2 regions of the Paeniglutamicibacter sp. ORCA_105 genome follow, and region 1 is predicted to be linked to the other one. Evidence: riboswitches for the same ligand, from Rfam matches in the RefSeq annotation. Region 1 holds a riboswitch; the other holds the start of a gene.
The links. A riboswitch is a leader RNA that binds a small molecule or an ion and turns the genes downstream of it on or off. The one in region 1 is predicted to bind S-adenosylmethionine.

Region 1 (4,252 bases):
CATGCCCAGGACCAACACCCTCTACCTGAACAACGACACCGGCCCCTTTGCCGATCCGGCCGTGCGGGCCGCGGCGCGGGAAGCCATCGAGCGGGCCACCGTGGTCGAACGGGTCTACGAGGACCGTGCCGACATCGCCGAGGGGTTGCTGGGCCCCGCCCTGCCCTGGGCGGCAGCCGAACGCGCGAACGAAAACTACACCGAGGTGCTGGGGAACCGTGCAGCGCCCTCCGTTGTGAAGGGAACCAAGATCACGCTGGGCACCTTCACCGACCGGGCGGAGCTGCCGGAGGTTGCCGTCGCGCTGGAGCAGCAGCTCGAGGCCGCCGGTTTTGTCGTGGAGCAGGATGTGCGTGAATACCAGCACATCGAGGCCGATGCCCTGGACGGGAAGTTCGACGCATTCATCCTCTCCCGCGCCACCGTTCTGGATTCCGGGGACCCGGTGGCCTACATGTATAGCGATTTCTCCTGCGAGGGATCGTTCAACATCTCGCAGTTCTGCGATGCCGAGGTCGACGCGGCCCTGGCCAAGGCCGCGGCCGTGGCCCCCGGTGCGGAACGCCGGGCCGCCATCGCCGCCGCCGAGGCGCTGATCCTTTCCAAGGACGCGGCAGTGCCGCTTTTGCACGAACGCGTCATCCAGGGCGAATCGGCCAGGGTCCGCGATGTTGAGCGCGACCCCCGCGAACGTGCACTGATCACCAACCGCACGGGAATCGCCGACTGATGGCGCGCACGGCCCCGGCAATCAACGCACTTTCCCGCCTGCTGGCCCTTGCCGCGGTAACGGTCGTGATCGGCCTGCTGCCGTGGCTATCGGGCAGCAAGCCCGAATACACGATCCTGCGTGCCCGCTATGCGGATCGGGAAGCGACACCGGAAACCCTGGCGATGATCCGTGACGAGCTCGGCCTGGACCGCGGCCCGGTGGCGATCTTCCTGGCCTGGGCCGGCGGGGTGGCCCACGGCGACCTGGGAACCTCCTGGATCACCAACACCCCGGTGGGTCCCGGGACTGTCTCCGCCCTGGGCGTCTCGTTGACCCTGATGGGATGCGCGGTGGCGGTGGCGGCAGTCGTGGCCGTGCTGCTGTGCGTCCCTGCGGTGGCGCGCGGTCTGGCCGGAAAGCCGGGCAGCGGATCCGGGGCCGTTGCGGCGGGAATGACGGCGCTGCCGGAATTCCTGTTGGCCGCCATGCTGCTGATTGTCGGAGCCGTCTTGCTGGGGTGGTTCCCGCCCTACGGCTGGCAGGGCCTGCACCACGCGGTGCTGCCGGCGCTTTCGCTCGGGTTGCCCGCCGGCGGGCTGATCGGGCGCCTGGCCTCCGAAGCCATCAGCGCCGCCTTCGCGGAGAAGTGGGTGGCGACCTGGCGGCTCGCCGGGGCGCGCCGCGGCCAGCTCACCGCGGCCGTGCTGCGCCGGGCCATGCCATCGGTGACCAGCCAAGTCGGCCTGGTCCTGATCGGGTTGACCGGCGGGGCAGTGGCTGTGGAAAAGGTCTTCGCGATCCCCGGTTTGGGCCGGGCCATTCTGGGCGCCGCCAGCGCCCAGGACATTCCGGCGCTGCAAGCCGGGGTGCTGGCGCTGTTGCTGCTGGCCGTCATCGTGGGTTCGGCCTGCGCTGCGGTGCGCCTGCTGTTGCTGGGCAGGGCACTTCGCTCCGGTACGGTTCCGGCGCCGGAGACCATGCGCTTCACCCGCCGACGTGAGATGCTCCTGCCGCTGGTGGTGGCCTTGGCGCTGGTGCTTTTGGTCGTAGCCGGACTGTTGCGCGATCCGTTCGCGTCCGAGCACGCGAGGCTGGCTGCCCCGAGCCTGGCTCTGCCCTTCGGAGCCGATGCCAGCGGACGCGACCTATTGGCCAGAGTGGGGCATGGTGCGCTGTCGACCTTGGGGACTTCCCTGCTGGTGGTGCTGGTTTGCCTGGTCCTGGGGCTGGTCATCGGGCTGTTTCCGCATGCGTCAACCGGTCCGGTGGAGGTCGCCAACGCTGCCCCGCCGATCCTGGTGGGCCTGATGGTCGCGGTGGTCACCGGTCCGTCGCTGCTCGGCGCCGCCATCGCGGTCGCATTGGTGGGTTGGGCACCGCTGGCGGCGCACGCGGCGGCACTGGGACAGGAAGCGCGGGCCCGGCCGTTCGTAAAGATCCTTCCGGTACTGGGCGTGGGCCCGGCCCGGATCCTGCTCAGGTATGTCCTGCCGGCGATCCTTGGTCCGGTGTTCAGGCACGCCATGCTGCGGATTCCCGGGATCGCGCTGGCGCTGGCCTCGCTGGGATTCCTGGGGCTGGGGCCCCGGCAGCCCACCCCCGAGTGGGGGCTCATCCTGGCCGAGGGAATCAACTACGTCGAAAGGGCGCCGTGGACGGTCGCAGCTCCCGCTGCCGCCTTGGTGCTCACCTCGGTCCTGGCGGTGTCGCTCTCCGGCCTGAACTGGAACCGCCGCCAGGGCAACCCCGGGAACGATGCCCCGATCCGCGAGGGGCACAAAAGTACTGCCTCGTCCGGCGAGTAACGCCCCCCTGCGCAGGGGGGCTTCACGGAAAAGGAATCAGGGTCATCGCGGTGGGGTCGCAACTCCGCCCCGGCAGTCCGTCACGACCATGGCACTACGGGTGAAAACCATTCCTCGCCCCCGGATCCCGGCACATGGAATCGGTCGCGAGCACGCCACTCCTTCGCGTCACATTGGCTTCACGGAAGTCCCGCGACGTCATGCCGGTGCCGGGAATCCCTGCGGATACACCGAAAACGCGAATGGACGGCCGTAACAATGTGACCGCGGCGGCCCGGCGAAAATGACGCCGTGTGGACACATGAAGTGATTTTGCCCTTCGTGACGGCTGTGCCGGCAAGCTCCTTGCACGTGCCCTCGAACCTGTTCCAAGATGAATACATCAACCATCAAGAGCGGCTGAGAGATCTGGCTCGTTGACGCCGCAGCAACCATCATCCGATGGATTCCCTTCCCTGGGACTCCATCGGCGAGGGTGCTACTGCCAGAAGCGATGGAGCCGCTTCAGCGTTCACTCATCATCGCCGCAGGACATCCGTGACGGATCCCTGGGGCTTTTGTGGCGATCCCTGATGCCTCCCTCGAATCGACGAGGAGACATGCATGAGTATTGGAACGACAGCCGCACCGCCGTCACTGTCCTACGAGTTGTACCCTCCGGCGAACCGCGACGCCGCCGAGGGAATCTTCAACAGCATCCGGGCCCTGGAGGCGACCGATCCCGACTACGTGTCGGTGACCTATTCGGGCTCCCCGGCACGCCGAAACGCGTCCCTTGAACTGATCGAGCACTTGATCCAGAACACCCGGCTGCGCCCCCTGGCACACCTGACCTGTGTGGGGGAGAGCCGCGAATCCCTGCAGAACCTGATCCGCCACTTCGTTTCCCTCGGGGTCCGCGGGGTGCTGGCGCTGCGCGGGGACCTGCCGACGGACCCCGAGGACTGGCGCGGCGAGTTCCCCTTCGCCCGCTACCTGATCGAGCTGATCCGCGAGGTTGAGACCGACCACTCGGCCGCCCTGGCCGGAGGAAGACTGGGGGTGGGTGTCGCCGCCTACCCGATCCGGCACCCCGAATCCCCATCCTTCGAACACGATGTGGAAGTGTTGCTGGCCAAGGAGCGCTCCGGGGCCAACTACGCCATCACCCAGGTCTACTTCCGTGCCAATGAGTACACCAACCTCGTGGATTCGGCCCGCCGCGCTGGGGTCACCATCCCGATCATCCCCGGCGTCATCCCGCTGAACTCGGTCAGGCGCCTGAACCGGCTGGCCTCGATGGCCGGGATTGCCCCGGACCCGATCCTGGCCCACGCGCTGGAAACCGCCGGCTCGGATTCCGAGCGCCACCGCATCGGCGTGGACGCCGCAGTCACCCTGGCCCGGAGGGCCTTCGACGACGGGGCACCGGGCGTGCACCTCTACACCTTCAACGACCACCGCGGCTCCCTCGATGTCGTCGAGCAGCTCGAATTGCCGCGGACCCGCGCACAGGCCAGCAACACCTGGGCCACCCGCGCAGCTGTCTAGAACCACACACCTTCCCACCGCTTTCCACAACGTCAGAACAAATAGGAGAACCACCATGTCGAAGCCAACTTTCCCCGCCGCATCCATCCTCGGCTACCCGCGCATCGGACCCAACCGCGAGCTCAAGAAGGCCCTCGAATCGCACTGGGCCTCACGCACCGACGAGGCCGCGCTGCACGCCGCGGCCCGCCAACTGCAGAACGCC
Region 2 (4,252 bases), on a different contig from region 1:
CCGGCGAACGATCCATGGGGTGCTCCTGCCGGAGGAAACAACGGCGGATGGGGCAACCCGGGTTCCGACGAACCACCCTTCTAAACAAAATTATTCACCATCCCGCAGAAAATTCTGCGGGCTCCACCTGATAAAGGAGCTCCACGATGGCTAAGGCTGAACTCCGTAAGCCCAAACCAAAGTCCAACCCCTTGAAGGCCGCTGACATCACTGTCATCGACTACAAGGACGTAGCATTGCTGCGCAAGTTCATTTCCGATCGCGGAAAGATCCGTGCCCGTCGCGTTACCGGTGTTTCCGTACAGGAACAGCGCAAGATCGCACAGGCCATCAAGAACGCGCGTGAAGTGGCCTTGCTGCCTTACTCCGGCGCTGGCCGCGGCTAAGGAAGGTATACCAACATGGCAAAGCTCATTCTGACCCACGAAGTTACCGGCCTCGGTGCCGCAGGCGACATCGTTGAGGTGAAGGACGGTTACGCACGTAACTACCTTCTCCCGCGCGCCTTTGGCATCACCTGGACCAAGGGCGGTGAGAAGCAGGTTGAGTCGATCAAGGCCGCCCGTGCTGCTCGCGCCGTTGCTTCCCTGGAAGACGCCAAGGCACTTGCCGCTTCGCTTTCCGCCAAGCCGGTCAAGCTGACTGTCAAGGCCGGCGCTACCGGTCGCCTCTTCGGCACCGTGAAGACCGACGACATCGCCAAGGCTGTTGCAGCCGCCGGCGTTGGCGCGATCGACAAGCGCAACATCGAGATCAACGACCACATCAAGTCGACGGGTAACTACACCGCGACTGTGCGTCTGCACACCGATGTCTCCGCAACCGTTTCACTGCAGGTTGTTGCCGCAAAGAAGTAATTCCTTGTGCACCCGCCGTCTTGTGTGACGGCAAACCACTATGGACCCCGCCCTCGGCGGGGTCCACAGTGGTTTAAGGCCTTCGGTGGTGCAGCGGGGTCTGGCGTCGCGCGTTGCCGTCGAGTAGCTTGGCCAAATGGGGCAGTGCCCTCCGGGATCGACTGCCACTTCGAATCCCGGGAACGGGCAGCCAAACGAGTGAGAAGGCGCGGTCATGAAGCTGACATTAACGGAGTTTGTGAGTCTCGACGGGGTGTCGCAAGGCCCCGGGTCTCCTGAGGAAGACACCACCGATGGATTCACCCAGGGCGGATGGTTCGTCCCGCACATGGACGAGGCCTTCATCGAACAGGCCGCGCAATGGCTCGGCGAAGCGGACGGGCTGCTGCTTGGCCGCCGCACCTATGAGGCATTCGCCAGGGACTGGCCGCAAATCACCGACCCGGACGACCCCTTCACGGAGCTCATGAACTCCCTGCCCAAGTACGTGGCCTCGCAAACGCTTCGCGAGGGAACCTGGGATCCAACAACCATCCTCTCCGGTGACGTGGCGGCCCGGGTTGCCGACCTCAAGGCGCGCCCCGGCAGGGAGCTGCAGATCCATGGGAGCGCCAGGCTTGCCGCTTCATTGCTCGGCGAGGGGTTGATTGACGAGCTGCGACTGGTGGTGGCGCCCGTGGTCCTCGGCCATGGAAGGCGACTCTTCCCGGAGGGAGGCGCACCCGCCGGACTTCGGCTCTCCAACGCCACGAGCACCCCGGGCGGGCTTGCCATCCTGGTCTACGAACGCACCGGCGATGCCTTCTATGCGACTTATACGGGAGTTTCGGACGTCTCGTAGGCGGAAGAGGTGCCGGCCACGGCGTTTGTGACGCGGACGCCAACCACAATTCCGGGCCATGTCATCGTCTTCTTCGGCCAAACAGCTGTCGTCCACGCGTTCGGGAACGAATGCGGGCGTGTCGGGCAACTTTGGCACCTACGAGGCAAATGATCGCACAATCTTCGATTCTTACGCTTCGTGACTTCGTATGTCGAAACAAACTTTGACGAGACGTAATTATCTCTTCTAACGTTAGTGAAGAATCAAGAGTGTCAACGTAAGGCCCTGGCCCGTTGGCCGGCAACCCTCTCACGGTAGTGGGGTGCTCCAGGTGATGATTCGGCCTACCGGAACCCCGGAGGCAAGTACCGCACACCTCGTTGGTTGGCGCGTGTGTTGCACGCACCGCGATGGTGGGCCGAAGCCGAAGGATTGAGCACCATGACACTCACCTCTGACCTCACCCCCGATACCCTGCGCAACGTCTTTGCCCAGCATCCATCCGGCATTGCCGCACTCTGCGCCATCGTTGACGGGCAACCGCAGGGAATCATTGCCTCGTCCTTTACGGTTGGCGTCTCCATGGATCCGCCTCTGGTGATGTTCGCTGTCCAGAACACCTCGAAGACCTGGCCGCTGGTGCGCACCAGCGGGCGAATCGGGGTTTCAGTGCTCAGCGAAAAGAACGAGGGCGTGTGCCGGCAGATCGCCTCAAAGTCGGGGGACAGGTTCGCCGGGCTACGTCTTGATTCGACCGATGAGGGTGCACTGTTCCTGCATGACGCCACCCTGTGGCTCGATTGCTCCGTCGAGCAAGAGGTTCCTGCAGGCGACCACCATGTGGTGCTGCTACGCGTGCACGGCCACCAGACGCACGACAACGCCCACTCGCCGCTGGTGTTCCACGGTTCGGCATTCCGTCGCCTGGATGCCGAACAGCTGGTCTCCTAGGGAACCTGAAATGCGAGGGCTCAGCCTCCGTGGTACCGAATCCATGATTCGACGCCACGGGGACTGAGCCCTTTGCCTTTGCCAACACGTTTTCCTAAGACGGGTGGTGCACCACGCCAGTCATGTACCGGTAGCCGTCACGGGCAAGCCGGGTGAGTACGTCCAAGTCGACGTCGGCAAGCTTGTTCACATAGAGGCACGATGCCCCGCGTCTGCACTTGCCCAATTTCTCCAATAGAGGGCCGGCGGTCGGTGCAATGGTCAGCCCGTAGAGGGCAAGGTTCGCCGACCTCGGGGAGAAACCGATGGCGCTGGCATCCCCTTCGCGCCCCGATTCGTACTTGTAGTGGTAGCTTCCGAACCCAACGATTGTTGGGCCCCACATAACCGCGGGCTCTCCGCTGACCTCTTCCATCATCCGGAGCAAGACCTCGGCATCCGCGCGCCTGGTCGGATGTGACACTGCCGATATGAATTGAGCCGGGTCAACGGCTGTCGGGGCGGTCTTGTTGGCGCTCATGCGGCCCAGTATGTCAGTCGTTGGTGATCTCCATCAATCCCCGCTATCCCCAGATCCGCGGGAAGTTCCGGCGTGTCTGTGGATAGCTTGTGGGTAACTATGAAATGGTGGCCAATCCAAGCCCGGAATCCCGGGGTTTTTGTGTGTATAACCGACTTTTCCGCGTGTGGAGGATGTGGATAAATACTTTGTATCCACAGGGGTTAATCTGCATAATGCCTAGTCAAAGTATTGTTGTGGATAGAAAATTGATGTAATCCACAATGTTCTCCCCAGACTGTGCACACAACACGCCGCAAGGTTCACAGGTTATCCACACGGCCTGTGGATAACCGTGTTGGGTTTGTGGGAAAACAGGTCTATGGTGACAGTGTTCCCCACCTATTTCCACAGGTTCGCGGTGCCCTACGGCACGTGTGAGTTTGAACCTAACGAATCGTCCGTGCTCCTTGAGACACTGAATAGGTAATGATGCGGAAAACTTGGGAACCCGCGCAGCTTGAAGGGAAAAACCCGTGTCGCTAGCCAGCACCGAAACCAGCTCCGATTCACATGGATCGGACTATGGACGCACCCCGCCGCAGGACCTCGTAGCCGAGCAAAGCGTACTGGGCGGCATGATGCTGTCCAAGGATGCCATCGCGGACTGCGTGGAGGTGCTGCGGGGACTGGACTTCTATCGCCCGGCGCACGAGGCCATCTACGAGGCCATCATCGACCTCTACGGCCGCGGTGAGCCGGCCGACGCCGTTACGGTCTCGGACCTTTTGACCAAGCGCGGCGAGATCACCCGGATTGGCGGTCCGGCCTACCTGCACACGCTCATCCAGTCAGTGCCCACCGCTGCCAACGCCGGCTTCTATGCCGAGATCGTTCGCGAACGTGCGGTCCTGCGCCGCCTGGTTGATGCCGGTACCAAGATCGTGCAGCTCGGATACTCGCAGGACGGCGAAGTCGACGCCATCGTGAACGAGGCCCAGGCCGAGGTCTACAAGGTCGCCGAACGCCGGACTGCCGAAGACTATGTCCCGCTACGCGACATCATCGAGGGCACCGTCGATGAAATCGAATCCGCCGGCAGCCGAGGCGAGGGCGTAATCG

Region 2: another riboswitch for S-adenosylmethionine. It lies ahead of ACIPUB_RS03055 (flavin reductase family protein); the one in region 1 lies ahead of ACIPUB_RS04300 (methylenetetrahydrofolate reductase).

Annotation. Positions count from the first base shown of each region.
Region 1 is NZ_JBIXLM010000006.1:14,068-18,319, reverse strand. Features, by position in the region: gene ACIPUB_RS04310 (ABC transporter substrate-binding protein) at 1-730, shown strand, start outside; gene ACIPUB_RS04305 (ABC transporter permease subunit) at 730-2,517, shown strand; SAM riboswitch class I at 2,901-3,017, shown strand; gene ACIPUB_RS04300 (methylenetetrahydrofolate reductase) at 3,121-4,047, shown strand; partial or broken gene metE (5-methyltetrahydropteroyltriglutamate--homocysteine S-methyltransferase) at 4,103-4,252, shown strand, end outside.
Region 2 is NZ_JBIXLM010000004.1:58,759-63,010, forward strand. Features, by position in the region: gene ACIPUB_RS03035 (single-stranded DNA-binding protein) at 1-84, shown strand, start outside; gene rpsR (30S ribosomal protein S18) at 147-386, shown strand; gene rplI (50S ribosomal protein L9) at 402-857, shown strand; gene ACIPUB_RS03050 (dihydrofolate reductase family protein) at 1,072-1,698, shown strand; SAM riboswitch class IV at 1,942-2,054, shown strand; gene ACIPUB_RS03055 (flavin reductase family protein) at 2,122-2,631, shown strand; gene ACIPUB_RS03060 (DUF1801 domain-containing protein) at 2,726-3,151, opposite strand; gene dnaB (replicative DNA helicase) at 3,667-4,252, shown strand, end outside.